DNA from 4 places in the Paenibacillus antri genome. Region 3 is predicted to be linked to each of the others. Evidence: riboswitches for the same ligand, from Rfam matches in the RefSeq annotation. Region 3 holds a riboswitch; each other region holds the start of a gene.

The links. A riboswitch is a leader RNA that binds a small molecule or an ion and turns the genes downstream of it on or off. The one in region 3 is predicted to bind cyclic di-AMP.
Region 1: another riboswitch for cyclic di-AMP. It lies ahead of FE782_RS15115 (potassium channel family protein); the one in region 3 lies ahead of FE782_RS22295 (CAP domain-containing protein).
Region 2: another riboswitch for cyclic di-AMP. It lies ahead of FE782_RS10165 (KamA family radical SAM protein); the one in region 3 lies ahead of FE782_RS22295 (CAP domain-containing protein).
Region 4: another riboswitch for cyclic di-AMP. It lies ahead of FE782_RS23640 (C40 family peptidase); the one in region 3 lies ahead of FE782_RS22295 (CAP domain-containing protein).

The regions. Positions count from the first base shown of each region.
Region 1 is NZ_VCIW01000009.1:116,036-123,680, forward strand. It holds gene FE782_RS15100 (aldo/keto reductase) at 1-649, opposite strand, end outside; tRNA gene FE782_RS15105 (tRNA-Gly) at 766-839, shown strand; gene FE782_RS15110 (CBO0543 family protein) at 1,008-1,502, opposite strand; cyclic di-AMP (ydaO/yuaA leader) riboswitch at 1,718-1,907, shown strand; gene FE782_RS15115 (potassium channel family protein) at 2,035-2,697, shown strand; gene FE782_RS15120 (TrkH family potassium uptake protein) at 2,708-4,051, shown strand; gene FE782_RS32900 (excalibur calcium-binding domain-containing protein) at 4,048-4,257, opposite strand; partial or broken gene FE782_RS32905 (hypothetical protein) at 4,252-4,698, opposite strand; gene FE782_RS15130 (alpha/beta-type small acid-soluble spore protein) at 4,853-5,077, opposite strand; gene FE782_RS15135 (ATP-dependent DNA ligase) at 5,209-6,069, shown strand; gene FE782_RS32910 (YjcZ family sporulation protein) at 6,434-6,541, shown strand; gene FE782_RS15140 (CBO0543 family protein) at 6,694-7,278, shown strand; gene FE782_RS33305 (helix-turn-helix domain-containing protein) at 7,311-7,460, opposite strand; gene FE782_RS15150 (Sec-independent protein translocase family protein) at 7,449-7,598, shown strand.
Region 2 is NZ_VCIW01000005.1:124,761-132,405, reverse strand. It holds gene FE782_RS10200 (spore germination protein) at 1-529, opposite strand, end outside; gene FE782_RS10195 (GerAB/ArcD/ProY family transporter) at 526-1,629, opposite strand; gene FE782_RS10190 (spore coat protein) at 1,698-1,997, opposite strand; gene FE782_RS10185 (hypothetical protein) at 2,012-2,212, opposite strand; gene FE782_RS10180 (zinc-dependent alcohol dehydrogenase) at 2,249-3,385, opposite strand; gene FE782_RS10175 (spore coat protein) at 3,382-3,768, opposite strand; gene FE782_RS10170 (spore gernimation protein GerQ) at 3,785-4,036, opposite strand; gene FE782_RS10165 (KamA family radical SAM protein) at 4,165-5,340, opposite strand; cyclic di-AMP (ydaO/yuaA leader) riboswitch at 5,513-5,666, opposite strand; gene FE782_RS10160 (4a-hydroxytetrahydrobiopterin dehydratase) at 5,711-6,007, opposite strand; gene FE782_RS10155 (Dabb family protein) at 6,004-6,324, opposite strand; gene FE782_RS33090 (C40 family peptidase) at 6,439-7,407, shown strand; gene FE782_RS10145 (hypothetical protein) at 7,556-7,645, opposite strand, start outside.
Region 3 is NZ_VCIW01000017.1:95,151-102,795, reverse strand. It holds gene FE782_RS22310 (pentapeptide repeat-containing protein) at 68-739, shown strand; gene FE782_RS22305 (ABC transporter ATP-binding protein) at 755-1,516, shown strand; gene FE782_RS22300 (ABC transporter permease) at 1,517-2,284, shown strand; gene FE782_RS22295 (CAP domain-containing protein) at 2,367-2,990, opposite strand; cyclic di-AMP (ydaO/yuaA leader) riboswitch at 2,996-3,127, opposite strand; gene FE782_RS22290 (hypothetical protein) at 3,345-3,533, shown strand; gene FE782_RS22285 (phosphotransferase enzyme family protein) at 3,607-4,587, shown strand; gene FE782_RS22280 (ABC transporter ATP-binding protein) at 4,943-6,679, opposite strand; gene FE782_RS22275 (class I SAM-dependent methyltransferase) at 7,143-7,645, shown strand, end outside.
Region 4 is NZ_VCIW01000019.1:29,240-36,884, reverse strand. It holds gene FE782_RS23645 (HD-GYP domain-containing protein) at 1-415, opposite strand, end outside; gene FE782_RS23640 (C40 family peptidase) at 717-1,364, opposite strand; cyclic di-AMP (ydaO/yuaA leader) riboswitch at 1,367-1,512, opposite strand; gene FE782_RS23635 (hypothetical protein) at 1,967-2,779, opposite strand; gene FE782_RS23630 (M1 family metallopeptidase) at 2,816-4,861, opposite strand; gene FE782_RS23625 (YwhD family protein) at 4,959-5,468, shown strand; gene FE782_RS23620 (extracellular solute-binding protein) at 5,545-6,942, shown strand; gene FE782_RS23615 (carbohydrate binding domain-containing protein) at 7,152-7,645, shown strand, end outside.

The DNA of each region.
Region 1 (7,645 bases), on a different contig from region 3:
TGCCGCTCAAGTACCCGCTTGCGAGCGGCACGCGCGCAAGCACGCCCAGATCCTGCTCCGCGCAGGACGGGAAGACGCGGCTTTCCGGCGCCCGGTCGAGCCGGTTGTAGACGACCTGGATCGCCGAGGCTCCGACCTTTGTCGCCGCCGCCGTCTGATGCAAGTTGTCGTTGCTGCCGATCGAGACGCCGAGATGGCGGATCTTGCCCGCCTGCACCTCTTTATCGAGCATCGTCCACAAGTCGTCGTTGTCGAACGCCTCGTCCGAGCCCGAGTGGAATTGATATAAGTCTATGTAATCCGTCTGCAAGGCGCGCAGCGAATCCTCCAGCTGCTTCCTCACGTCCGCCGCCGACCAGAGCTGATCGCGCTCGAACAAGCCGTTGAAGTGGTGGCCGAACTTCGTCGCCAGCACCCAATCCTCGCGCCGGTCGTTCTTCAAGAAGCCGCCGATGAGCCGCTCCGACAGATGATCGCCGTAGCACTCCGCCGTATCGATCAGGTTGATCCCTTGCTCCTTGGAGCGGCGGAGCACGGCGTCCGCCTCCGCTTGCGTATACGTAAGGCCCCATTCGCCCCCGAACTGCCACGTCCCGACGCCGATGACCGACACCTTCAGATCCGTTCGTCCCAATCTCCGGTATTTCATGCGAAACTCCTCCTTTAATCGGTTCTGCCTCCAGTTTACCAGATGTTGGCGTTCGTCCACTAATGCGCCGTACCCCCTTGAAATCCGCTTCGAAACATACTATAATTACTTTCACTGCGGGTGTAGTTCAATGGTAGAACTCCAGCTTCCCAAGCTGGTAGCGTGGGTTCGATTCCCATCACCCGCTCCATACATGAAATGTTCAGAAGCCTTGATATATACAAGGCTTCTTTTTTTGTACGGAAAAAGCCCGGCACGCGAAGAAAGCGCCGGGACGAGAAATCTTTGAGCCGAAATGGTCCAAAGCACAGATTCTGCTTGTAAGCCGGGTTAGTGAATATTCAACTCGTAATCGGGATTATAACGGAACTTGAAATACAATGACATAAAACACCACCCAAAGTACGCTTAAACCGTATGCGAGGATCGGTTTCTTGTGGTGAAGGTATAACATAGGGAACATAAAAAGCAAAAAGAAAACGGACCACCCGAAGTTCCAACCGTTATCGTAAACGATTCTTCCGGTTTGATGTCCTATCCATTCGACGCCGGCATAGAGGAATACCCATTTAAGCAAATGAACGATCTGGCGTTGTCGTTCATTCGGATAATTGGATAAAAAGAGAACGACCGTAGGCGGATAGACGATAAATAAATAAAGAAGGTCTACCCCTTTTTGCGACAATAGAACATCAGGGACCAACTTCCAGAGGCGATGGTCGCTCGTTAAGTAAAAATACAAGAGATTACATAACGGCATATACAAAATCGTGGGAAGGTACTTTCTCCAATTCGCCCAATTTCCCCAAAGCATCGAAGCGAAAGTCACCCAAACGGCGACAATGACATGCATCCGGCTGCCACCTATCTCATTTTTCCATTATTATTGTCCTTTTCGCTATCGATAAATACAGAAAGGCGCGCCGATCATGGAGGAGCTGCTCTGCACATTCGGACGGTTATCCCGGCGCATTGCCCGTTTTCCTCGATTTATCCCGGATTACGGCGCGAACTCGAACTTTACTTACCCGTTTCCGAGGCGTATGATTCATTCCATGGAAAGCGAATACCAATAGATCGCTGAGTTTCCGATATGGAAAACGGGGGACCCGCCGCAAGCCGCGCTTCATGCCGAACCGGTTTGCAAGGGGTGAATCGCGGATCGGAGCAATCGAACGCTGCTTCGAACCATCCGCGTAGGGCGACTCTTACCGCCCGAATCCGACAGCTAACCTCGTAAGCGTGGAGAAGAGGATGTGATCTTGTGATCTGCTTAGACCACGGGGGCGCAAGCCTCCGTGGTTTTTTGTTGTCATTTTCACGGATTCGGCGGTTTAGTTAAGCGCTGTAAGGTAAATAGTAGGGGAAACGGAGGGGACCAGAGGATGAAAAAACAGTTTATCGTCATTGGCCTTGGGCGCTTCGGAGGGACCGTCGCGAGAACGTTGATTTCTCTAGGGTACGAAGTGATGGCGATCGACCGGGATATTCGAAAAGTACAGGACTTTTCGAGCATCATAACTCATGTTTTTCAAGCCGATTCGACGGACGAAAAGGTTCTAAAGGAGCTGGGCGTTTCGAATATGGACCACGCGATCGTGGCGATCGGAGACGATCTCCAAGCGAGCATTCTTACTTCGCTCATCTTGAAGGATATGGGGATCAAGAAAGTCACGGCCAAGGCGACGAGCGAATACCATCGACGCGTGCTCGAGCGGATCGGCGCGGATCATATCATTCAGCCGGAGCGGGACACGGGCATCCGGGTGGCCCATCAAATCACGTCGAATAACACGGTCGATTATTTGGAATTATCTCCGGATTTCAGTCTCGTCGAGGTGTTGGCGCCGAAAGCGATGTACGATAAATCGCTCAAAGCGATCAATATCCGGGCGAAATACGGTTGTAACGTGGTGGCCATTAAGAGAAAGGACAACTCCATGATCGTGTCTCCTCTTGCGGACGACAAGATTCAAGAAGGAGACGTTCTCGTCATGATCGGATCCAACCAAGATATCACTCGTTTCGAAAAAGGGATCGCGGAATAGAGGTGAACTCGTGCTGAGATCTAATGTGAAGCGTTCCATCGAGATCAGTCCGCAGCAATGGATGGTCTTCGGTTTCGCCGCCATTATTTTGCTTGGGACGATGCTGTTGTCGCTGCCGATATCCTCGACGTCGGGCGAATCCCTCGGGCTGCTCGATTCTTTTTTTATGGCGACCTCCGCGGTTTGCGTGACGGGTCTCGCGGTGTTCGATCCGGGTCAGCAGCTTACGATGTTCGGTGAAATCGTACTGCTCGTTTTGGTCCAGCTCGGCGGTCTCGGATTTATGACCTTCGGCGTCATTATCGCCGTGCTGCTGGGCAAGCGGCTCGGGCTGAAGGAACGGACGCTCATTCAGACGTCGACGAATTCCAACTCGATCCAAGGACTCGTTCGTTTATCGCTTAGCATTTTCTTTATCGCTCTAATCGTCGAATTGGCGGGAAGCGTCATCCTCACCCTTCGTTGGGCGCCGGATATGGGGGTAGGGATAGCGGCGTACTACGCCGTCTTTCATTCCGTATCGGCGTTTAACAACGCGGGGTTCTCCCTCTGGCCCGACGGGTTGAATCGATTCGTCGGAGACCCGGTCGTGAACGTCGTCATCACTTTTTTGTTTATGATCGGGGGCATCGGGTTCACGGTGCTGCTCGATCTGTTCCGGAAGCGGAAATGGGACGCATTGTCTTTACATTCGAAAATCGTACTGCTTTCAAGCGGGTGTCTTCTGATCGGCGGGTTTGTCGTCGTGTTTCTGCTCGAACTGTTGAACCCCACGGCTTATGAAACCTTCACTTGGTCGGAGCGAGTCTGGGCCGCTTATTTCCAAAGCGTTACGCCGAGAACGGCGGGATTTAACACGATGTTTACCTCCGAATTAATGACGGCGACTCAATTTTTTATCATTTTCCTCATGTTCATCGGAGCTTCCTCGGGTTCGACCGGCGGCGGCATCAAAACCAATACGTTCGTGGTCTTATTGCTTGCGGTGTTCAGCAGTATCCGGGGCAGGGAGCAGGTTCGGATTTTTAACCGTAACATCGCGTATGAGATCGTATTGCGGGCCTTGTCCGTCATTATCATCTCGCTCGGGGTTGTGATGTTGGTAGCCTTCCTGCTCACCATTACGGAGCGGAATCAGGATTTTATCGCCATCTTGTTCGAGACGACCTCCGCGTTCAGCACCGTCGGTCTCTCCCTCGGGATTACGTTCGACTTATCGCCGGCGGGAAAGCTGCTCCTGAGCGTAACGATGTTCGTAGGTCGGCTAGGACCGCTGACGCTTGCTTATGCTTTAGCCAAGCGGAGAAGAGAATCGACGATCGGGTATCCGGAAGAGAAGGTATTGATCGGTTAAGTCTCGCACGCGATCCCGTCCCGGTCGCGGTCCAGCTTCGCGCTGTACCCTGGGTCTCCCTCGTAGAGCGGCGCTTTCCCGGCGGCTCGCACCGCGGCGCAATTCGCGTAGGAAACTGACGACGACGAGGGTTCCGCCTCCTCCGATCGAAGCGCCTCTCGCTCCGCCGTATAATCGCCGAACGTCAGCGCGGGCTTCGCCACCACGAATCGGACGCGCGTGCCGTCGGGGTAATCTTGCAGTCGATGGCCGACCCACGCGCCGGCGCCGCGGTTGTCGCTCGAGTCGATGTAGGCGACGTTCGCGCCCTCGCCGCCTTCCGCGCACATGGCCATCGGCCACTCGTCGCGGTCGTACCCGGATTGCGGTTCGATGCCGGCGAGCGATCGCTTGCGGTTGTCGTCGGCTCCGTCGCGGTCGATCGTGCATACGTCCGAGGCGCCGCCGAGCTCGATCGCATCGTAGATGTGCAAGGCCGTCTCCGGATACGCGTCGCTCGGGAAGACGAGCTCGACGTCGTACCCGGGGGCGGCGGCATCCGCGGCAGGCGCCGGCACCGCCGCCGGAGTTTCCGCCGTCAAGGAGCAGCCGCCGACGAACAGAAGGACGGACGCGAATGCGAAGAGCCATCGTAGATGTCGAATCATGAGTCGAACGCCTCCGAAACGAAATAAATTTTCCAATAGAATTCTATTTTACTACGAAAACGAACGTGCTTCGAATATTGTTTTGTAAACAAATAACAAATCCCCGTCGGCGGCCGCCGCGGGGATTATGTATGTTACCGCTACATTCTAATGCTTAGAACCGTGCGCCGCGAGCCAACGTCTCTTCGGCGATCTGTACCATGCGGCGTACCATGTGTCCGCCGATCGCGCCCGTGTCGCGAGTCGCCATGTAACCGTAGTAGCCGTCTTGCGGAATTTGCACGCCAAGCTCTTGAGCGACTTCGTACTTCAGCTGCTCCATCGCTTGGTTCGCTTGAGGAACGATCAAATTGTTGGAGCTTTGCGATCCTTTACCCATTGATGTCACCTCCCTCTGGTTGTACCCATAATATTTGCGTTTTTTTATTTTCTATTCATTTACAAATCCCCTCCACTTTCCACTCCAAACCAATTGCCGATCCTTGTACAATGGAGAGAGGTGATGCCGACATGTTTATCCCTCCCATGCTGCTCGAGACGGCCGCCGAGCCGTTCGACAGCGCTAATCATATATTTGAACCGAAAATCGACGGACATCGGACGATGTACGCGCGATTGGACGGGAAGACGAAGCTGTACACGCGTCGCGGCAACGAGGTGACGAGGAAGTATCCGGAGCTGCTCGAAGGGTTCGAAGACGATCTGATCCTTGACGGGGAAGTCGCGTTAACGGATCCGGAGACGGGGAGGATTTCCTTCGAGGCGTTGAACGACCGATTCCAATTGCGCCAGGAGGAGAAGATCGCGTTAGCGGCGTCGTCCGCGCCGGTCTCCTTCATCGCCTTCGATATATTGCGGTACCGCGGGAAGGACCTCCGTTCGCTTCCCCTCATGCGGCGCAAGGAAATCTTGGCCGGCTTGACCGTTCGTGACAACCCGAACCTGTCCATTATTCCGTACCTCGAACGACACGGTACGGCCTTGTTCGAATCGATCAAGGAACGGGGAATGGAGGGCATCGTGGCGAAGGAGAAGACGAGCCGGTACGCCGTGGGCCGAAGAGCGCGGAAGTGGCAGAAAATCATCAATTGGACGTACGTGGACGTCGTGATCACGGGATATCGGAAGTCTCAGTTCGGGTGGCTTGCGGCTATTCCCGACGGGGAGGAGCTGCAGCCGGCCGGAATGATCGAGTTCGGGGTGAGCCCGGCGCATAAGAAGGCGTTCTACGAAGTATGTCGATCGATCGAGAGCGGCTCTTATAAGGACTTCATCCATTTGGAGCCGCTGCTCCGGGCCAAGGTGAAGACGCGGAACGTGACCCGCAGCGGAACGCTCCGGGATCCGGTGTTCGTGGATTTCATCGCTTGAAGTCTGGAGCAAACGTCAATCCCCCGGTCGCCTCGACGGCGAGCGGGGGATTTTTTTCGCGTTTACGAATCGTTCTTGCCGCTTCGCGTCGAACCCGGTACCGCGGAATCGTGGTTGTTTCCGGGCGGCTTGCGCTTTTGCTGCTTCTGCGAATTGCGATGAGACATGAGAGCTCCTCCCTTCCGAAACAAGGTGCAGTGGATAGCAATAAGAGTATCCCCCTCCCGCCGCGGTCGTATGACAAGCCCGCGCGCCGGATGGGCGACCCTTCGATAAACTTTGGGCGATGGCCCCCGGGCGTTCGCACACCCGCACTTCTCGTCCCCTTCGTATATTGCAGAAGAACGGAGGGGGGTGGATCGAAATGGCAGCTGTAGGATGCGGTGTAGGCGGTGGATTCACTTCCGTAGGCGCGATCTTGGTGTTGTTCATCTTGTTGGTGATCATCAGCCGGTCGGTGTTGGGTTATTAATCGGAATCGATAAGGGGAAGAGCCTCGCGACTTGCTTCGCGGGGCTCTTTTTCCTTAGTTTCAAAAAATCGAATATTTGCGAAGAGATCGGATATTTCCGCCCTCGGACGCGAAATCTAAGGGAAAAGAGAGCTACCCGAGGAGGAGTCCGGATGTCGGACGAGCAGCAAGAGGCGCTGAAGAAGATCACCGACGAGATGGTAACGACGAAGACGCATTGGTTTGAATATTGGCAAACATTTTCGGCTTTCGACACTTGGCAATTTTGGGCGACGATATTGATCTTCGTGGCCCCGTTAATCTTATTATTTATTTTCTTGGATCGGAGCAAGGCGTTCCGAATCGGTTTCTTCGGTTTCGGGGTCCACATGATCACCGTGTACATCGACGCCTTCGGCACGACGCACGGGTTATGGGAATATCCGTTCAAGTGGTTGCCGTTCTTGACGAACAGTCTCGGATTGGACGCGTCTCTATTGCCTGTGTCTTACATGCTTCTGTACCAATTCACCCTTCGGCATAAGAAGAGTTACCTTCTGTACATGATCGGTCTGAGCCTGGTTTTCGCCTTCGGGGTTAAGCCGCTGATGGGAGCGTTGGATTTGTTCCAGTTATACAAAGGGATGAACTATGCGCATATCTTCATCGCATACCTGCTGCTCGCCTCGATTCCGTATTGGATCACGGAAGGCTTCGCGAAATACCAGGACCGGGCGGCGCGGCCGTCCGGGGCCTAAGCGAAAGAAGCCCCAGCCATACGCGAGTCGGATCAGACCGATCCGGCGGAAGAACGGGAGCTTTTCAATTTGGCCTGTTGCTTATACTCGCTGGGCGTCATCCCCGTTATTTTCTTGAATTGCGTGCAGAAGTGCGGATAGCTCGAGAAGCCGATCTGTTCGCATAGCTTATGGCTCTTCATCTCTTGGCCGAGCAGCAGCTGCTTGGCGAGCTGCCCGAGCTCGGCCGCGCGTTCGGGCGAACGCTGCACGAATTCAAGGGGGCGACCCGGGACATGATCGCCGAGAACGAGAACGAGAACGAGAACGAGAAACGATAATCCGCTGGATCGATTCGCTCAAATCCCTTCAGAAATCGAAGGGATTT
Region 2 (7,645 bases), on a different contig from region 3:
TGTATAACAAGAACACCGAGGTATTGCTTCTGCTCCCCAACGTGAATTTCTCGACGCGCATCGATGCGCTCTTCAACCGCTTCCGCACCAATGCGACGTTGATCACGGCGTCTTCCGTGAAGGCGTCCCGTGGTCCTTTGATCGAAATTTCCGTACTGGATTCTTCAGGCTTCCGCTGCGGCGTATTCGCGATCGATACGCTGTATTGCAATTCGGCGTTCGGGAACGACAAGAGCAGTTCTCCCGAGTACACTTTCAGAGCGACCGCCTCCCGCGTCGCGCCGCCGTCGAGCCGCTGCGCCTCCATCCGGCTTTCGATCAGCGAAGCGAGCGTCCGATCTTCGCCGATGTCGCGGAAGACGGAATCCAACCGCGGGAAGACGATCTCGTTCAGCAGCTTCCGGTCGACCATGCCTTCGCAGTAGGCCATGACGACCGTCTGGCTCTCCTGTCCTTCGCCCATGCAATTCGCGGAAATCCGGACGTCTCCCGAACCGGCGAACCATTCCCTTACCGTCTCTTCATTCATCGGTTGTCGACTCCCCCCGCCTCGTTCCGCTTGCCGAACCAGACCGATGCCAAGACGATCGCGAACAAGATAGCGGAGAATCCGATCGATATCGGGAAATATTCTTTAAGGAGGAACCGGAACAGTTCGATATCCCCGATCGGCAGCAACGTCGCCGTCGCCAACGCCGCAGCCGAGGTCAGCACGATCATCGCGCGCCGCTTTCTCCCATCCTCTCGAAAACAAACGTCCGCGATCAGAAAAATAAATAGCGACAAGCGAATGAACGCACCGGACAACCATTGGAAAATGGATAAAAAGTCAAGGTGCGTTATGAACTTCCCTAAGGAAACCATGCGCCATTGCTCGAAGGGGGGATACCGAAGCTCCGCCGACTCGAACGGACCGTAGATGGCGATCGCGCCCATAAGCGGGCCGGTCGCGAGAAAGACCAAGACGGCGCAGAGGACGATCATCCCCCGATACCCGACCGCCGTCGATACATGGCGTTGGAGGAAGAGCATCAAACTCAACTCCATCGTGCCTGCGAACGTGTAGAGGGCCGCTTTCCCGGCTGGTACGTAGCCATGCGTAAACAAAGGGAAAAGGAGCGAATAATCCTTGAATTGAAAGTTTACGGCGGCCACGAAATCCCCTAGTACGATGACGATCGGCAGCAGGAGGCCGGAACAAATCGCGATCGCCCGGATTCCCGCATTCGCGGCGAACGCGCAGATCGTCACGAAGACGAATGCGATCGCGGACAGCGGCGTCATCGGCAAATACGAGACGCGGGTCCACGTGGCGACGTCTTTGAGCGTTACGACCAACAGCAAGAACGCATACCCGGCCGCCGCGGCGCCGGCGATCGAAGCGACGAATGGCCCGAAGCGGCTCCGCAATCGTTCTAACGCCCCTGCATCCCCCGTCTTACGGGCGGCGTAAGTCAGGATTATGGCGAACAGAACCGAAGGAACGACGGCTGCGATCGAACCGACCCATGCGTCCCGCTTGGCGACGGATAATAGAACGGGCGCCAACAATACATGGTTGGTGACGCCGATCGAAAGCATCATGATGAAATACAATTGTAGCGCGGTGATTTTCGCTTGCGTATTCATGCCCAGCGGATTCCTCCCGAGCGAATGGATTTCAAAAAAACGTCCCGATTTCGGGACGTTTATCGCACTTACAGCGTAGGCGCCTTCAAAGCCAACTCGATATTGCTCAAATCGACCTCGAGCTGCTCGGTGACGTTCCAGGGATGGTAGATCCCCTTCTCCGTCGCATACGTCGCGACGCGTTCGTGAAGGTCGATCAACTCCTCCAGCTGCCGTGACAAGGTCGCCTTGATTTCCGGGGTGACCGTGTCGGTGATCGCCATCGCGTAATTGCGCACCCCGCTCTTTACCGTGTTCAAGAAATCCATCGCGACCACCTGATCGGTCAACGAACCGAGGCCGGTGAGCTTCTCCAATATAAAATTCATCGGTCGGACCCTCCCTACCGTTTCGCTTTCTTCAAAATGTCGCGGAGCTCCTCCAGATGGCGCGTCGACAGCTCGACGTCCGCTTGCATAAGTTGTTTCAACGCGTCGTCGGACACGAGCGCCTTCATCGTCTTCGACTTCGTCAAGCCGACCGTCCGGGACGCGGCCAGCTCGTGCACCTCCAGCGTTTCGTGTAATGCGTAACCTTGCTGCATCCTTTTTCGAACCTCCTGTATCCTCGGCGAATATGATTACGGCTTTAAAATAACCTTAATGCAGTCGTCCGTCTTCGTATCGAACGCCTCGTACCCGCGTTTCGCGTCTTGAAGCGGAAGTTTATGCGTAACGATGTCGCCCGGGTCCACCTTCCCCGAAGCGATCAGCTCGTACATATACGGCATGTAATGGATGACGGGCGCTTGACCGGAACGAATGTTGACGTTGCGCTGAAACAAATCGCCAAGCGGGAACCCGTTGTACCTTCCGCCGTACACGCCCGTAATCTGAATGGTGCCGCCCTTGCGCACCGCTTGCGATGCGATGACGAGCGGGCCAAGCGCGCCGCCTTGCAGCCTCATGCCCGTCGCGAGAAACTCGAGGTCGGTCATCTTGCCGTCCATGCCGACCGCGTCGATGACGACGTCCGCTCCGCCGCTCGTCAGCTCCTTTAAATATTCGCCGATATGCTCCTTCGATTCGAAATCGACGATCTCTACCCGATTCGTGCGTTTCGCATGCTCCAGCCGATAGCCGACATAGTCGACCGCGATGACGCGCTTCGCTCCCTTGAGCCAGCAAAACTTCTGCGCCAACAGCCCCACCGGTCCGCAGCCGAGTACGATAACCGTGTCGCCGTCCTTCACGCCGGCGTTGTCCACGGTCCAATAGGCGGTCGTCATCGCGTCCGCGATCAAAACCAGCTTCTCGTCTTCCGCTTCGCTGTCGTCGGGGATCTTGAAGTGGGTGAAGTTGGCGAACGGCACGCGCAAATATTCCGCCTGCCCTCCGGCATAACCGCCCGTCGTATGCGAGTATCCGAAGAAACCGCCCATCTCTCCGTATTCGTTCGAGTTATCGCATTGGCTCTCCAACTGATTTTTACAATAGAAGCATTCACCGCAGGAGACGTTGAACGGGATGACGACTCGGTCGCCCTTCTTCAGCTTCGTCACGCCGGGACCGACTTCCTCGACGACGCCCATCGGCTCGTGCCCGATAACGTAATCCTCCGGCAGGTTCGGAATCATCGCATGGAGCAGATGCAAGTCCGAGCCGCAGATCGCGCTGCTCGTCACTCGAATAATCATGTCGTCTGGCTTTACGATGTTCGGATCGGGGACTTCTTTCACCGCGATATTTTTGACGCCCTGATACGTAACGGCTTTCATGCTTGATCTCCTCTCAGACCTTCGTCCGGCAGGCGGTCGAACATCCCTTTTCTCGTCGCGTCGTCCCGGAACAGCTTCATGCCGCCGATCATCGACGTATTTTTCGCCGACAGCTGATCCAGCTTGTATTGCTCGCCGAGCTCGTACGGATGGAACCATCTTTTGCGAACCATCAATTCCGTAATTTCTTGATGCAGCGCGAGCGCTTCGCGAAGCTGATTCCGCAGCAGCGCGCGCGCTTCCGGGGAAGCGGCTTCCGTCAAAGCGGCGGCGCTATTGCGGACGCCGTCCTTCGCTCGGACGAGGAAATCCATGGCGAACGTCATATCCGCCAGCTCCGGCATGCCGAGGGCGTTGATCGGATCAAGATAATCTTGATTCATGGAGTGAAGTCACCTTTCACCTTCCGTCTAGGATCGGAGTCGGCCGGATATCCGGTACGGGAGTCCGGAACGGCGCCTTCTCGTATAGCGCCTGCAGGTCGGCGAGCGCCTTCAGGCTTTGTTCGACGTCCTTTTGCATCAAAGCTCGCAGCTCTTGGTCGAAGACAAGCCCTTGCATTAATTTCGACTTCGCCAAACAAAGCGTCTTGAGATTCAGCGTCTCATGGAGATCGAGCGACTCGTGCGCCGCCAACGTGGCATGATTCATCTAACGTTCACCTCGGTTGGGAATCTTCGGTATGATCGGTATTTTTACCTAACGGCGCGCGGCTATTCTCCTTCGGTGAAGAAAAAAGGCTCGCCTCCTCGAACTACCGAGGAGCGAGCCGTTTGCGATTATTTTGCGATTTTCGCCGCCCGACGAGGCACATCCGGCAGCTCGTTGACCGAGACGACCGCGTCCGTGCGCTTGGCCGGCCGCTTCCAATACCGTTCGTTGCCGGGCAGATCGTCGAACCAAGCCGCGTCGCTCGGGCAATCGAGCGTTAGAAACTTTCCGTAGGCGCCGTCGCGCGATTGATGGTATTTCAGGTACGCCTTCCCGCCTTCGATCGCGAGAATTTCGATCTTCCCGGACGTATGGCTCATCGAAAGACGAACCCGCTTGCCGAGCCCCGACGTGCGCGCCTTCGCCTCTTCGACGATCCGGTACACCCGCTCGAGCGGCAGGACGAAGTCCGAATTGCCGGCGACGGGGCGATTGACGAAGAAATAATACGGCGTCACGCCCGCCCAACTCAACTTGTCGAGCAGCTCCCCGAGCACCGCCGGATCGTCGTTGATCCCCCGCAGCACGGGCGTTTGGTTGACGACGATCGCGCCCGCTTGATGCAGCGCTTCGAACCCGAGCTTCGCCTCGGGCGTAATCTCGCGAGGGTGATTGATATGCGCCATGACGTAGATGCGGCGTTCGGGCGTGGAGTGGGCGCGTATCGTCTCGAGCAGCTCCGGATCCTCGTAGATGCGCATCGGATTGAAGACGGGCAGCTTCGAGCCGAGGCGAATGATCTTGACGTGCGGAATGGCGCGAAGCCGCTCCAAGATCGATTTCAGCTTCGGTGTCGCAAGAATGAGACTGTCGCCGCCGGTCAGCAGTACGTTGTTGATTTCGGGATGAGCCGCGATATACGCGAGTCCCGGCTCGACGTCGGACATCGCTTCCTTCACGTCCGCACGAAACAGCCGTTTGCGGAAGCAGTACCGGCAATACGCGCCGCACACCTCGGATACGATCAAGAGCGCCGTGGACCGGTACTTATGCTGGCAGCCGGGTACCACGTAATTCGTATCCTCGTCGGAAGCGTCCCAACGCCCGTATTCGAGCAGCTCTCCCTCGTTCGGAATGACGAGCTTTCGAATCGGGTCCTCGGGATCGTTCCAGTCGATCAGCTTTAAGTAATAGTCGTTCACGCGAAACACGAACTTCTCCGTGATCCGCTTCAATCGACTTCTTTCTTCTTCCGGGATCGCTTCGAGCTTGTCGATGTCGGTGATGTATTTCGGCTGAGCCATGCGCATTCCTCCTCGATTCGAAGTAGCGGCCGCCGGCGGATACGCAAAAAAAACTCCGCCGACGACATGATAAAGACATGTCTCGCCAGCGGAGGTACGAACGGGGTCGTATGGACGCACGAATGCCCGAACGGAATCGGGTCTCGGCATGTATAAGCTAAGTAGGCAATAGAAATCGACCCATCTCCTGCTGACGAGGTTAGCTGCCGGGCTCGGGATTAGATGGTTCCCTACGGTCCAAACTTCGGAACGATTCGCCCCACGTACATTGGTTCCCCCGCTTCCCGTCGAACGGATGTCGACTGGGAATTAAGCGTAATTTTACTGTATCGAACGAAGATGACGCTGTCAACCCATTTTCCGAAAACGATTACGCCCCCGGGGGCGCCCAAGCCGCTCGATCGAAAGCTTCGGCCGCCTCGAAGTCGAGCGCGGTCAGTCCGCCGGCATGCCAAGACGTCAACCGGAGCGTAATCAGCTTGTATTCGATCGCGATGAACGGATGATGATCGAGCCTTTCCGCTTCCGCGGCGACCCGGGCGACGAAGGCGATCCCGTCAAGATACGACGAGAAGCGGTATTTCTTGACGATCCACTTCTCATCCTCCCGACGCCACCCGGCCAGAGGCGCCAGCCGCGATTCGATCTCCTCCGGCGTCAGCTTCATGCGCGGCTCGTCTCTTTCCCGATCTCGTAGTCCACGACGACGACTTGATCGACGAGGCCGTCCAACGAGGCGACGAACGCTTGATGCGCCGGATGCGGTCCGTAAGCCATCAAGGCGGCATGATCCTCGAACGTGATGCGCAGCCCGATCGTAAACCCATGGATGTTCTCGGTTTCGTGCGTAACGTTCCGTCCCGCGCTCATCGAGACGATGCCGGGAATGCGTCCCTGGAACGACCGCAGCTGCGTCAGCAGGCTCTCCTCCTGCGCCGCGGGCAGCTCGGTCCGAAATTTGAATACGACGATATGCTCGTACATGTGCCGTCATCCTTTCCTCTTCTTCGTTCCTCCTAGTTTACCATATCCGTCGGCGCGTCAACGACGTTTGCTGCCGTTCGGACGACCGGAGGCATAACGAAATGCGCCGAATTTATGCGCATTCTGCTCGAATCCCAACATTTGGCCCCTCCCCGAGCCGGACAAGCGTGGGGTATTCTGGTTATGGAGGTGATCAGGATGCGAAAAACCATGATATTCCTCGCATCGGTAGTAGGATCCGCAATATTGGCAACATCCGCTTCGGCGGCAACGAGTTACGAGACGGAAGTTCAGTACGGCGTGAACATGAGGACCCAGCCTAGTTTGTCTGGCAAGGTGATTCGCATGCTGAATCGCGGCGAAGACATCCATGTTCTCGGGGAAGCGTCCGGCAATTGGTTAAAGATCCAAACGAAGAGCGGCACGACCGGATACATATCGGACAACGAAAAATATACGGACTATGACCGTTACAGCACGGAAGTGTCGTCCGGGGTCAACATGCGAACCCAACCGAGCACGTCGAGCAAAATCATCCGCATGCTGAATCGCGGCGAAGACATCCGCGTTCTTGCCGAATCGGGAGACTATTGGCTGAAGGTGCAGACGAAGGGCGGCACGGTCGGATACATATCCTCTAACGAAAAGTATACGGATTACGAAGGCGGCGCCGGCACGGGCAGTTCTACGTCGTCCGCGAGCCAGAGCGCGATCGTGAAGACCGCGAAGTCCTACAAAGGCGACTTCGATTACAAATGGGGTGCGGAGCCCTGGAATACGAACAACAAATACGCCGATTGTTCTTCTTACATGCAGCTGATCTTCCGCAAGCACGACATCGAGCTGCCGCGGACGAGCCGCCAGCAAGCGAAGGAAGGTACATACGTCAAGAAATCGAATTTGAAGCCGGGCGATCTCGTCTTCTTCGACACGAACGACAACGGCAGCATTAACCACGTCGGCCTGTACATCGGCGGCGGCGACTTCATCCATGCGTCTCCGATCTTCGACGGGGTCGGCATATCGGACATCAACTCGAACTATTGGTCCGATCATTACGTAACGGCGCGGAACGTATTGTAATCGAAAGAACGACCGCCAGGCTTCTCATAGCCTGGCGGTTTTCGCTGTTCACGAGGGTCGGTCGTCTACAAAGAAGAAGCTCCAGCGGCGCGGCGGCGCCCTGGAGCTTCTTCTTTCGGTTCATGGGGATACGTATGTGTCGTTCGCGTTATTCTGCCGCTTCCGGCAACGTCTCCGCTTCCGGCGCCGTCGTCTCCTCGGACGCCTCGGGCGCGTCGGTCGCTTCCGGCGTCTCCGT
Region 3 (7,645 bases):
GGTATGTACAAGTGATCCGGGTTCAAAGCGCTTGTTAGAAAACCTATTAAAAGGAGAAGTGAATGTAATGAATCAGAAAATGACCTCCCGCTCGCCGGAGCGGCAAGCAGTACCGAACTTTAGCGCAAGTAACTTGGCCGAGAGCGACTTTGCCGGCGTTACGGCTCATAAAGGGCAGTTTACAAGCAGCGCGCTGCGAGGCTCCGACTTTTCCGGCGCGGATTTGACCGGCAGTTCGTTTCAGGGCAGCGACGTACGCGATGCCGAGTTTGACGGCGCGAATCTGACGGACTGCAGCCTATCCGCCCTTGACCTGTCGAATGCAAGCTTCCACAAGTCGATCCTCGTGCGCACCGACTTCAGCGGCGCGAATCTTAACGGAACCCAATTCGCAGGAGTAACGCTGACCGACGTAACGTTAACGAAAACCGATCTTAGAAAGACGATTTTCGAAGGTTGTTTATTTGACGGGGTCGACTTCACGAACTCCGATCTGAGCGGGCAGCGTTTCGACGGACAGACGTTTATCGGCGTCAAGTTTGAGAAAGCGGCGTTAACCGAAGTTTCGTTCAAGGGCGCTACATTCAAAAACGTTTCTTTCCACCCGGGTTTTACGTTGTCTAAGAAGTACTATCGTATGATCAAAACCATCTGCTTTGACGGCGCAACGATGGATAAACTGACCTATGCGCTGCTCAAGGGCATGGAAGCCGATTTGTCCAAAGTTACAGTTATATAAGGGAGGGGAAAGAATATGCAATCCAAGGCCATTCAAGTAAAAGGGCTGCAAAAAACCTACAAGCAGCTTCATGTCCTAAAGGGCGTAGATTTCGAGGTGGAAAAGGGCAGTATTTTCGCCCTGCTCGGCTCCAACGGGGCGGGTAAGACGACGACCGTCAAAATCCTCACCACGCTGCTCAAACCGGACAGCGGAACCGCCGTCGTCAACGGATTCGATGTTGTATCAAAGCCGGACCATGTGCGGCAGTCGATCAGTTTGACCGGTCAATTCGCCGCGGTCGACGAGATTTTAACCGGGCGGGAGAATCTGATTTTGATCGCCAAGCTGCGGCATCTTGCAAATCCGCGTCAGGTTGCGGACGATATGCTTGCACGCTTCGGCTTGACGGATGCCGCGGACCGTAAGGCATCTACTTATTCGGGCGGTATGCGGCGCAGGCTCGACATCGCCTTGAGCCTTGTGGGAAAACCGCAGATCATCTTCCTCGACGAGCCGACGACCGGGCTTGACCCCGAGGCGCGCATCGAGGTTTGGAAGATCGTCAAGGAGCTTGCCGACGGCGGAACGACGATCTTTCTAACCACGCAGTATTTGGAGGAGGCCGAACAGCTCGCCGATCGAATCGCCATTTTGCACGAGGGCAGAATTATCGCAAGCGGCACGCTTTCGGAGCTGAAAAAGCTGTTCCCTTCCGCAAAGGTGGAGTATGTGGAAAAGCAGCCGTCGTTAGAGGAAATCTTCCTCGCCATCGTCGGCAAGAAGGAGGCCATGTAAATGGAAGCGACAAAGAAACATTTTTTCAGTGATATGGGCGTAATGCTCGGACGTTCCATGCGCCATATTTTCCGCAGCATGGACACCATCGTCACGGTCTGCATCACACCGATTGCGATGATGCTGCTGTTCGTCTATGTGTTCGGCGGTGCGATCCAGACCGGTACGGATAACTATGTGAACTACCTTCTGCCCGGGATCCTGCTGATTGCGATTGCAAGCGGTATTGCCTATACGTCGTACCGCCTGTTTCTGGATAAGCAACGGGGCATCATCGAGCGGTTCCACACGATGCCGATTGCGCGTTCCGCCGTGCTGTGGGGACATGTGCTGACATCGGTGGTATCCAACGTCATTTCTCTGGTCGTCATCATTCTCGTAGCGCTCTTGATGGGCTTCCGCTCGTCGGCGGGTGTGCTGCCATGGCTTGCCGTAGCAGGTATCCTTGTGCTGTTTACGCTGGCATTGACTTGGGTCGCGGCGATTGCCGGGTTGACCGCTAAATCGGTGGAAGGCGCAAGCGCATTTTCCTATCCGCTGATCTTCCTTCCGTTTATCAGCTCGGCGTTCGTGCCGACCGATACGATGCCGAAAGTCGTACGCGTCTTTGCCGAAAACCAGCCGGTGACCTCGATCGTGGACGCGATTCGTGCGCTGCTGTCGGGTCAACCGGTGGGCAATGATATATGGGTCGCCCTTGCATGGTGCGTCGGAATCACGCTCGTAGCTTATCTCTTTGCCATGAGGGCGTATAAAAAGCGGGGGTAGGAATACGGAGACGATAGCGCAATAATACTGGGAGCAGATCGCCGCGGCAGCTGCTCCTGTTGTTTGGTTGAAGTAATGTTTCTTAATTCGCGATAAACTCTTGCACCCATACTCCGTTGTAGTAGCCTACGCCGATGTGGGTAAAGTTTGGGGATAGGATGTTCCGCCGATGCCCCGTGCTGTTCATCCAAGCATTCATGACTTCCTGCGGGGTTCTCTGTCCCTTGGCAATGTTCTCGCCGGCGTACGTATAGCGGATGCCATACGCATTCATCATCTGGAACGGAGACCCGTAAGTCGGGGACGTGTGGCTGAAATAGTTACTGTTGTACATTTCCTTCGCTTTATCTAATGCCATTACGGATAAGCTATTATTGCTCAATAGCGGCTTCAGGCCAGCTTTCTCGCGTTCTTGGTTCACCAACGTAACGATTTGCTGCGAGAAGGTCGATGCAGTCGATTGGGTCCCTGTGCTTTGTTGAGCGGCAGGAATATTAATCACCATACCTGTCCGAATGTTATTCGGATTGGCCACCTGAGGATTCGCGGAAATTAGGGTGTTGAGGGTGACTCCATAACGAGCGGCGATTTTCCACATCGTATCGCTGCCCTTTACCGTATACGAGGCGGCAGAAGCCGAACCGGCGGAAGCGAAAGTACTTAGGGCAAGAACTCCGGCTAAAACGATCTTCTTTGAACCTCTCACTGAAATCTTCTCCTTTAAACAGCCTGCGAGGTTAGCTGACGGGTTCGGGTCAAAGAGCAATCACCCTGCCACGATGTGGCTTCACCCCATAGAATGGATCCCCCGCGCTTCTTAAGAAGCTTCGGCTTTCATGAAATTTCTCAGAAAAAGATGCAAAGAGACATGACTTTTAGATGCCTTTCTGAGATGCGAATTATTTTAGCATAGGAGAATAGGAGGGGCATTGCACAAAAATATCCAAAGTTCTTAGGCGAGGAGTGATCCGATCGTGGATGGGCGCATAAGAGGCTTGTAATATCTAAACGCTACTTTTTCCAGATTTGTCAGTATATAAAGGATATTAGGGGGGAGAAGATGCACGATAAACCTAAATTTACACTAACAGGTGCAATTATCTTTCTAGGCATTGCCATTTTATTAGGCTCGTGCCAGATTTCTAATGCAATAAAATCAACAAATTATGGTCCCAATTACGAAGATGAATTCAATATGTTCAACAACATTTTGGAGGATCTTGTAAAAACACTTGAGAAAAACCAATAACCGGAATTCAGACGAATTTAGAAAGGAGGGCTGAGAAGAACATATGTTTCTTGAATCCCACGAATCGGGGTGCATGACGGACGATAAGATCGCAGGGCTTCTGCTCCAGTATGGCATCGCCCGTCCAGAAACAACGATGCTCAGGCATAACGAAAACCGGACTTATAAAGTGATCGATAGGTCGAACGGCGATGCGTATCTTCTTCGCGTGCACGATCCGATAACCGTTAATTTGGCCGGCATACAGCATACAAAACAAGGAGTTGAGTCCGAGTTACGGCTTTTGGAGGCGATTGCTCGCAGGACGAACCTGGCTGTACAAACACCCGTAGAGAGTCTATCCGGACAACTCGTAACCGAGATCGAATTCGACGGGCGGAGTCTATGCTGCTCGTTGCTCCGCTGGATCGAAGGCCGCAATATGACGAAGGAGGACTTATCGACTCCTGATGCAGCATACAACTTGGGCGCTCAGGTAGCGAGCCTACATGAGTTCTTTAGTAACTATAACGAAGTCGTCCTTCAGGATCGGCCAGATTACGGTATTCGTAGAACCCAAAAGATGCTCAAGCAAATTCGGCGCGGCGTCGAACTTGAATTGTTCTCGGATGAGACTTACGGTGTGGTGGAGCAAACGCTCGAACTCATCGTTGATCGGTTGAAGGCCGGACGTCCTGAAATGTTGAAGCAGGGGATAATCCACGCGGATTTAAACATGGGTAACTTGCTGGTTACGCCGCTAGGGAGGTCCGTATTTATCGATTACAGCTTATTCGGCTTCGGTTATCGTCTGTTTGATGTAGCGATGACGGCTTTAAATGCCCCGAGAGAAACTAGAGAGCAAGTCGTCAATGGGTACTACGGCCAAGAGCCGCCGCAAGAGGGAATATACTCGGTAATCGAAGGTTTCATGCTTTCCGCAGTGTTAGGATATTACGCTTTCGTGATGGAAAACGAAGCTGTCCATCCATGGATTCGGGAAAGGATGCCGCAGTTTTGCGCTCAACGGTGCGTGCCCTTCCTCAACGACGAAAGGATCTTTCACAGTTTTTGAGCTACAAGCAATTTCGGACGATGTTGCCGAAAGGGTAGGTTTGCCTCCGCTTGACGTCCGAGCCCGGCAACTTCGGCTTCTTGTGGATGCGTACGGTTTAGATCCGAAACAGAGGCATGAACTGTACGATCTGATCTTAGAGGTAGTTGTACGCGAGACAGCCGAGGAAGCAATTGAGCAACGAATTACTCCAGACTGTCACGGGCCGCTTTGGGGGCTTGCATGGAGAGCGCGGGCAGCGGCATGGATCGTGCGGAATCGCATCGTTTTGCAATATTCGCTTGTTTAGGCAGGGTTGGACCAAAAATGACCATCCGATTTTCGGATGGTCATTTTACCTGTTTTGTAGATATGTTTATCCAACCGGTTGGAACTGCATGTAATGGAGCTTGGCATACATCCCGTTATTTTTTAGCAACGTTTCGTGCGTTCCTTCCTCCGCAATCCCTTGCTCCGAAAGCACGATGATTCTTTCCGCATTTCGGACGGTGGACAGCCGGTGCGCAATGACGAAGGTCGTGCGGTTCCTCGCCAGCTTGTCGAGGCTTTCCTGCACCACCCGCTCGCTTTCGTTGTCCAGGGCGGAAGTAGCTTCGTCGAATATGAGGATGGAAGGGTTTTTCAAGAACACGCGCGCGATGCTGATGCGCTGTTTCTGACCGCCTGAAAGCTTAACGCCGCGTTGTCCGATGTGGGAATGGTAGCCGTCCGGCAAACCCATGATAAAATCGTGGGCGTCGGCGTTCTTGGCGGCTTGGATCACTTCCTCGTCGGTAGCCTCTGGCCTCCCGTATAAAATGTTCTCTTTCACGGTACCCGAAAACAAATAAACATCTTGCTGCACGACCCCGATATGGTCTCGCAGAGACGTAAGCCGGATCGACTTTATATCGGTGCCGTCGATTCGAATCGTTCCTTCTGTCGTTTCGTAAAATCGCGGAATTAGGCTGCATAGAGTCGTTTTTCCGACTCCGGAAGAACCTACGAGCGCAATATATTCCCCGGGATGCGCAGTGATGTTAATATTCCTGAATACATGGTTCGAGTCGCCGGCATATTGGAAACCCACGTTGATGAACTCCACCTTGCCCTTCACATCCGTTAACGCGACGGCGTCTTCGGCGCTTGCAATGTCCGGCTTAACATCCATGATCTCGACGAACCGTTCGAAGCCCGCGACTCCGTTTTGCAAATTTTGAGTGAAATTCACTAATCTTTTGATCGGATCAATCAGGGTATTCAAGTATAAGAGGAAGGTAATCAGCTGAGTTAGCTGCAGGAGATGATAACTGATCAGAACGGCGCCTGCGATCACAACCGCAATATTGATAAAAGAAATAAACGAAAGCAATCCATTGTAAAACACCGCCTCAGCGAAATACCCTCTTTTCCTGCTTTCCAAGAAACGACGGTTGCTGCTTCTGAACTTCTCCATTTCAATAGCTTCGTTGGCAAACGACTGCACGACTCTGATCCCGGATAGGCTGTCTTCGACCTGCGAGTTCACGTCCGCTATGCGTTCCCTGTTCTCTTTCAGCGCGTTTTTCACCTTGATGCTGTTGCGATACGCGAAAATAAGCATCAGAGGAAAAATTAAAAAAATGACGCACGTGAGGCTCCAATTCATTTGAACCAAAATAAAGAACGCTCCTACGATCCTCACAAAAGAGATAACCAAGTCTTCCGGTCCGTGGTGCGCCAGCTCCGATATATCGAACAAGTCCGATGTGATTCGCGACATATGCTGCCCTGTCCTAGTATTGTCGTGATACTGGAAAGACAGCTCCTGATAGTGCCGAAACAAATCGTCCCGCATGTCGGATTCCATCTTTGCGCCCATCGCGTGCCCGAAATAGTCCGTATAGAAGTTGCTGACATACTCCACGACGATTAAAACCAAGAAGGCGCCGGCTATTTTTAAAACGAATTCCGTATCGATTCCTTCAACGCTGATTGCTTTCGTCGTCATTCGATCGACCAGCAGGGGATAGACAAGTACGGTCGCCGAAGCGAGCGCCGCAAAGAACAAATCTGCGATTAACGGCTTCTTATAAGGCTTGTAATAAGCCAAAAACTTTTTCAGTGTCTCCAAGGAAATACCTCCGATTTATGCGTCCCCTAGGGATCGTCGTTTCATCATAACCGACGACAACGTGCTTATTTAAAGCGATCGCAAATGTTCTCATCATTCTCACTCCATTCGGTTTCGTTATGTTGATGGTAGCACCCCGGCACCGCACAGACAATTCAACTTTTCACTATAATTATTTTTGCCTATGATGATCAAAAAACGGGGCAGCGAAGGACTTGATTTCTCCGTCATTCGCTGCCCCGTTTTCGTTTACAGCTTTGCCACCGTTACGGCGATGCCCTCCAGTTGCGCCGGGCTCAAAGTGCGATCCCCGCCGGGCCGTAACTCCATTGGGCAATGTGACCGTCTTCGCCAGCGCACGATGGCTCATACAGGATGTTCGACATCCGAAATAAACCGAAGCCGCGCGAGAATAAATTCCAATCGTTACCGCACAATAATTTCCAAGCTGATATCTCGGAGGGTGAACTCCATCGACTTTCAATTTTCCCCAGGACTGTATCACCGGTTTGTCCGTCCCAAGTGGCTTACCAAGAAATATATCCACGACCCGATCTCGATGCATTTCCCGCTGGACCGGCGCTCCGTGTTGGATTTCGGCTGCGGCACGGGGGCCAACTGCACGATGGTTTCCCCGGAATTTTACGTAGGGGTCGATGCGGATGACCGAAGAACCCGTTTCGCAAGCCGGCTGCATCCTGGATATACGTTCCATCCGCTTGCATCCGAGACATTGCCTCTGGACGATCAATCGATCGATTACGTATGGATTATCGCCGTCTTGCACCATATCCCCTGCGATTCGATTCCCGCTTACGTCAAGGAATTCCGTCGAATTCTGAAGCCTGGCGGCCGGGTGATCGTCATGGAGCCTTTCCTATCGGATCGGACGCCGCTGAGTAACCGATTCATGAGATGGTGGGACAGAGGGCGGCATATCCGGGGAGAAGACGGGTACGTGAAATT
Region 4 (7,645 bases), on a different contig from region 3:
AATGGTGCTCGAGCTTGTCGCCCGTCGCGGCCGTCGCCCGAATGTGGACGATCGGCATGTTACGGTTCGCGACGATGTCGTCTACGATATGCTTGACGCTGTCCGAGACGAGCCGAGAGAACGTCACGACGCGTCCGCCGCCGGCGGGACCGCCCGCCCGGACGTAGTCCATGCATTGTTGGAGAGAACCGTGCACCAGACGCCGCGTCTCTTCCCGGATCGTCTCTTCGACGATGATGTCGTCCGTCCGCGGATCGTCGATATATAGTTGATGAATGCCCATATTTCGCAGACGCAGAATAACGGGTTGGGTCAGCTCGTACCCGTACCCGAGCAGTACTTGCCCATGCTCCGTCAGAACGGCTTTGCCGAGCTTCATGCCCGGAGCGCAGGATTCGATCGTTACTAATCTCATGTCTTTCTCACACCTCGGTAAACCGCTTGAATCGGTCGGCATCCGCCGCCTATGTATTATGTCACAGGAGGCCGAGGGATTCTGTGAGTTGGGTAACAAAACACAACAAATCCGTCACATTCCTGCATGAAAATGGGAAATAGGAACCGGCTTCATCCAGGATTAACGACTCTATCGCGCGCGACGGAGGTTCGGCGGGGCGGAATTGGAGTCGCCTTCAAGCGGGCAATAGATGTCTTTGGTCTTGGGTAACGGAAAAGAAAAATCCCCGATGCGCATGGAGCGCGTCGGGGATTCGGTGTTACATGAGCTGTCGCAACGCTTCGACGACGTCCTCGACCGCGACGTTCTCGCCGGCATGCTCCGCCGCGAGTTCCGCCGCTTCCGTCGAAAGCGCGACATCTTCCGTCACGGCGGCCGCTTCGGGAGCCGGGGCTGGTGCCGGAGCTGGAGGCGCTTCCGCGACGACCGGCGCCGCCGGAGCGGCTTCCGTCGCGAGGGCGACATATTGCGTCTCGTCGAGGACGCGACGCGCAGTGACGTAGCGCTTGGAATAATAGCTGTCGTTCATCTTGCCGATCGACACGCCGCGGGAGCTGGAGGAATGGGCGAAGTTGCCGTCTCCCATATAGATGCCGACGTGCGAGATGCCCTTGCCGTCCGTGTTGAAGAATACCAAGTCGCCCGGACGAAGCTCGTCCTTGCCGACTTTCGCGCCGACGGTCGCTTGATCCGCGGACCGACGAGGCAGATCGATGCCGAGCTTCTCGAAGACGTAGCCGGTAAACCCGGAGCAGTCGAAGCCCTTCGTCGTCGTACCTCCGTACTTGTAGTCGACGCCGACCAATCGATCGACGGCCGTCTCGAGTTCCGTAGCCGCGGCCGCGCTGCCGGCGAACGCGCCGAACCCGATGGACAATGCCAACACCAGAGATGCTGCCTTCTTCAATTGTATACCCCTTCCGATGCCGACGAGGTTAGCTTAAGGGTTCGGTTGAAGGTTCCCTATGATCCCTAGTTGCGAGATCAATTCACCCAAGACTGGTTCCCCCGTAGCCCGGGTCGAATGCGACGCGGACATTAGGCAATAATCGATTTTTTTCGACCTCCGTTATATTCGACAGTTTTCGTCGGAATCCTCCTATTCTAGTAAAATATTCAGGCGATAAAATGATAGTGACCAACGGTCGAAAAAAGAGGCGGTCGATCCTGCTAGGTTAGGAGAGGCGGGAACATGAACGCGATGCGTCTGGGGCACGAACGAGCGGTACGACGGATCGTCGAACGGATGAAGGCATGGGTCGGGGACGGGGGGCTGACGCTGCAAACTGGCATGAGGCGCTAGAAACAGCCAAAGTTCGAAGGAGGAGTCGAATTGTCGGAACCGACGCATTTCGAGATCGAAACGAGACATCCGGAGCGAACGATGTCTCTTTACGCGGCATTGTTCGGGTAGACGTGCGAGGAAGCGATGGAAGGCTGCAAGCTCGATAACGACGAGGGGGACATCGAGCGCGCATGGCGCCAGATGTCCCCCTTTATATATGAAGCTTACCGATGCGCCGACCAGAGGTGATACTGGGCGTTGATGCCCCATAGCTTCAGCAAGGCGCGCACGATCGGGTACGACTGGTGGACGACGACCGCGAGGAAGCCGGCCCACCAGAGCGACAGCGCGCTCGCGGCCAAGCTGACGGCGAGGCCGACCGCGAACGTCGCGAGCGCGAGGGCCGCGATCGGCAACCCCCGGCGGGCGAACAGCCCGAGTCCGGCCCAGCCGCCGCGACCCTCCACGATGCCGAAGCCGATATACATGAAGGCGAGATCCAGAATGCCTTGGTAGACGAGCCAGCCGATCGCATACGGCGCGGCCGCGGCCGCGACGGACGGCCAATCGTACGCGGTCGACGCCGCCGCAAGCGCGCGCGGAATCGCCCAGACGAGCGGCGCGAACGTCAACAGCGTCTGCAATCCGTACAACAGCAGGAACGGCTTCGCGTACGTCTTCGCCCCGCGGACGAACGCTTTCCGATGGCCGTCTCCGCCGTTCGCCAGCGCGTTGTAAATCCCGGCGTTCAGCAGCGGGGTGATCAGCATGCGGACGAGCAGCAGGACGAGAATCGTCCACGCGTAAGGGGCGATCAAGCCTGTCTTCGTCAGCTGGAATTCGGCCTCCAGCCAGAACAGGCGATCCGCGGATTGCGCCAATTCGCCGCCGGGGTAGCGATGAAGCAGCGGAACGACGATCGACTTCACATATTTATAGAGCGCGAAGCCCCATCCATACTGATAGAAGAAAATGAGGAACAATAGAAACCAACTGCGACGGGCGGCGGCCCATCCCGATTTCGCGTACGACCACATGAAGCGCGCCTCCTCTCCGTAATTTCGGCTCGTTCGTTACCAGACCACCGTGCCGAACAGCGCTTCGAGCAGCTTCGCGACGCCCATCGTCCAGCGGGTCTCCAGCTTATCGTCCACGTCGGTCTTCATGAAATTGTTAATGCGCTTATGCTCGAGAACGACGCCGTGCTCCGGGTCGACGACGACGTGCTTCAGCTTCGCGGCGTGCGGCGGCAGCGCGAAGACGACGCTGTCTTCCTTCCCCGGCCATTCCTCTCGAATCGTCTGACCGTCCTCGTAGAGGAACCGGACGGATACCGGACCGTCCTTGCCGCCGCGGCTCGATACGGTGACGCGGTAGGCGTACGTCCCGGCGTCCGATTTCGCGCGTTCGATGCGCTCCACCGCGTAATCGGCCATCTGGTCGCCGTACACGAACTGATCGAAGAACGGAGCCCAGCTTCGTTTCGTTACGTCTTCCGCCGTCTTCTGGAAGTCGCCCGTCGACGGGTGCCGGAACTTCCACCGGTCGAAGTAGGCGCGAAGCACGCGTTTCATCTTCGCTTCGCCGATCTCCTTTTCCATCGCCAGCAGCACGAGCTTCCCCCGAATGTACACGTTGTCCGCGTAATGATCGTGGCTGTCGAAGTTCCAGGCGAAGCGGGTGAGCGAGGCCGGGTTCGTCATGTAGCTCGCTTCCAGCGTCGTGCTCGGCGTCAAGCCGTATTCGGCTTCCATGAGCTTATCCTCGGCGTACGAGGTGAAGCCTTCGTCCAACCACGCCTCTTCGAATTCGTTGCTGGCGACCATGCCGTACCAATACTGATGGCCGATCTCGTGCACGACGACGCGTTCGAGCTCGTACCCGACGTCCGCCGAATCGGCCGCCCAGGCGGTGACGAGCGTGGGGTACTCCATGCCGCCCGCGCCGCCCGCGCCTTCCGGGGGCACGACGATCGAAAGCGTGCTGTACGGATAAGGGCCGTACCATTCGCTGAAGTGCTGCAGCGACTTCTTGGCCGCGTAGAGATACCGCTCCTTCAGCTCCAGATGCGTCGGATCGAGATACAGCTTGATCTTGACGCCGGGCACGTTCGGCGCCGAATACGGCTCCTCCGCGTAGACGAAGTGGGGCGACGCCGACCAGGCGAAGTCGTGCACGTCGTCCGCATAGAAGTGGTACGTCTTCGTGCCCGACTTCTTATCGACGACGGCGGGCTTCGGCGGAAAGCCGGTGGCCGCGACGACGTAATCGGTCGGAACCTTGATCTTCACGTTATAGATGCCGAAGTCCGCGTAATACTCGGAGTTGCCGTGATATTGGTGAGCGTTCCACCCCTCGGCCGTGCGGCCGCGCGTCCCGGCGGGCTCGTAAACCGCGATCTTCGGAAACCATTGCCCGGCCATCACGAAGTCGTCCTTGTACCCCATGCGGGCGAAAACTTCGGGCAGCCGCACGGTGAACGACATCTTCAGCGTCACCGTTCCGTTCGGGGGAACCGCCTTCGGCAGGCGGAGCTTCGCCAGCGTCTTGTCCGCCTTGTTGCCGTCGTCGGGCTGCTCGAACGCGAGACGATGGGTCAGATCGAGCCCCTCGGTCGTCTCGATCGAGGAGATCGTCATGCCGCCATAGCTGTTGGCCGTCCGCTTATCCTCGCGCAGCTTGCCCCCCGACTCCCGCATGAAGGTCGTCTTGTCGGATTCGAACGCGTTCGGGTATAAGTGGAAGTACAGCTCTTGCACCTTCTCCTTGCCAGGGTTGCGCCAGGTCACGGTCTGCGTGCCGTGGAGCGCATGGTTGTCCGCGTCCAGCGCGACGCCGATGTGATATTCCACGACGCGGTTGCTCATCGGCTTCGGAGCGGGAGGCTTTTCGGGGACCGGGGGCGCCACGTTCGGAGCCGGGTTCGGATTCGGGCCCGCATTCGTTTTCGGCGCCGGCGCCTTCTCCGGGCCGGCGACGCCGAACGTCGCGACCGCTTCGCCGAAGGAACTGTCGCCGTCGGCGGGGGCGCCGAGCTCTCCCCAAAGCGCGACCCATACCGCGAAGGCGACGCCGGCGATCGCGACCGGCCGCCAGCGGCCTAACTTCATCTTTTTCATGATTTTCACCCCGTTGACAAGCGTCTAGTGGATGTATATGTTTGTCCCCCGGGGATTATTTCGGGTACAATAGAAGAAATTCTAACGAGGAACGAAGGTGGGGGCGCACGTGGAAGTCGGCGGGAAGAAGATCAATGCGCTGAACGTCGTCAGCAATAAGGAGCATAAGGGGTTCGGCGCGGGCTCCATCGATTTGAACAACGTATCGGCCGTCATTATCGATAAGGACGGGGAAGAAGCTTACATCGATCTGGGCGCCCTGCATGCGAAGAGCAAGGTGGAGAAGGGCATCAAGTTTTCCGCGAACAAGGAAGACGTGCCGAACGGCCGCCGCTGTTGGATCGTGTGGATCGCGGTCGACAAGCGCGAAGAAGGCATGTATTACGCGGGAGCGACGGCTTGCGAGATGCTGGTCGATACCGAAGCGCGGCGCGGGTGGAAGATTCTCGCGGATCACGTGAACAAGATGGATTACGCGATGAAGCGGCGCATCGTCTTGGACGGGTTATCCGACGGGGAGAAGGCGGCGTTGAAGCGATGCCTGATCGAGTACAACGAAGGCATGTGGGACGCTTCGACCGATGAGTTGAAGGAGAAGCTGGGGTAGACGGATCGGCCGCTTTCGCGCGAGGCGTCGCGCGGGGGCGGTTTTTCGCGTGGAGCCGGTCGAAGGGGACTATGTCATGGCTAAGCCCGATCGTAAAACATTCGTAGATCGTTCCAATCAACTGATCGCCCATATCCGAACGAATCTGGCGAACGGCACCTATCAGGTCGGCGATTATTTGCCGTCGGAGGTCGCGTTCGCCGAACAGTTCGATCTGAGCAAAAACTCCGTCCGCGCCGCGATGGGGAAGCTGGTGGAAGAAGGCTTGATCCGGAAGGTCCCGCGCGTGGGCACGCAGGTGGCGGCGTCGGGCCGGCAGAACGCGCTGCGCCTCGGGCTGTACCCGTCGTTATACGCGGACGCGAAGCTGAACGACTTGTTGGCGTCGTATCGGCGAGAGCATCCCGAGGTTCGCGTGGAGACGGTCACGCTCCCGTACTCGAATCCGGATTCCATCCGGCAGCTGTTGGCGTACGGCGTCGTAGACGTCGTGCTGCTGAACAATCTGGACTATTTATATTTCCGGGACAACAGCCTTCTTTCGTTATTCGAGCCCCAGGCTCCGCAGGCAAGCTCGTTCCCCTTTTTAAATAAGCTTTTTATGGAACATACGGAGCCGGATCGGGTTTTCTTGCGGCCGTTCGTGTTTTCGCCCGTGATCCTGTGCTACAATCGCGATCACTTCCGGGAGGCGGGAGCGTTCGAGCCGGACAGCAGCTGGACGTGGGGCGACCTGAGGCAAACGTTGAAGAAGCTGGCCGGGGAGAGCCGGTACGGCTTGTTCTTCCACTTATCCTCCAACAACCGGTGGCCGATCTTCCTGCTGCAAAACGGCGTCTCCTTCGCCCGGGAGGACGGGCTTCCGCATCCGGGACGATCGAACCGGCTGGAAGCGTTCCGGGACGTGCGGGAGCTCATCCACGAAGACGGCTTGTTTCCGCGCATGCTGTCGTTCAGCTTGCACGACGTAGAGCTGCTCTTCAAGCAGGAGAAGGTGTCCGTCATTCTGACGACGTATTATCGGTTGAACGAGCTGGCGGACGCGGGGTTTCCGTTCGACATCGCGCAGCTGCCGCGATCCGAGGGCGGAAGCGCCGATACGCTGCTGCTGTGCACCGGCGTCGGCGTCAACGCGTCGTCGGCGCAGAAGAAAGAGGCGGAAAGCCTGGCGAGTTTTCTCTTATCGGAGGAAGCGGCGACGACGATTCGCCGCGGCACGTTCACGCTTCCCGCGAACAAGCGGGTCGCGGACGGGATCGCGTCGGAGCTGCCGAACGCGCCGAGGCGGTTCGATATTTACCGCGAAATGATCCCGAGCTTCGCCGCTCACGACCGGTTGGGGTTGGTTCCCGAGGAGATCGAGACGTTCGGGAAGTGTCTCGGGCAATACTACTCGAAGCTGATCGACGAAGAAGGCCTTATTCAAATGTTTCATACGTTGATCAGGGAAGGGAAAACGCATACGCAAGGATGAAGGTTCATCTTGCAGCCCACAAAGGGTGCAGGATGGACTTTTTTTGTTTTCACGCACATTTTCACGTTGATATTCCGTTTTTGTTTCTTTAAAATGAACTACAAATGAACCACAACTATTATTTTAGGAGGTTAATAGAAGTTAATTCCTTTTATGTGATCCACGTGTAAACTAGGTTTTGCGCGACAAATTCGAAAGGTTGTGATGCGATGTTTGAAAGCGTTATCGGTCGTTGGAAAAAATTCGCTCCCGTCGCGTTGTCCGCGGCGTTGATCGGCGCGGTCGTCTTACCGGCCGCGCCGGATTCGAACGCGTCGGCGGCGGATGCCGTCGTCGTTCCGAGAACGTTCTCGGTTCCCGAGGATCTCGGCACCCAGGTCACGGCGCCGAATACGTTCAATGCCGCGTTCGGCGCGGAGGACGGGAAAGACGTGATGTACACCACGGTAGCGGGTTCCGCCGTGCATTCCGCCATCTTCAGCGTCGTCGATCTGGATACGAACCGGGTCGTCCGGGAGCTTCCCTTAAGCGGCGGAGGCCAATCCTGGGGTCATGCCATCGACTCTCAAGGCAATGTGTACACCGTGGCGGGCAACGCATTGTACGTGTATTCTCCCGTAACGAAGCAGGTTCGAACGATCGGAGCCGTGCCGGAGGCGACATCGCTGTATTCGATCGTAGTGGACGAATCGGATCGCGTCTA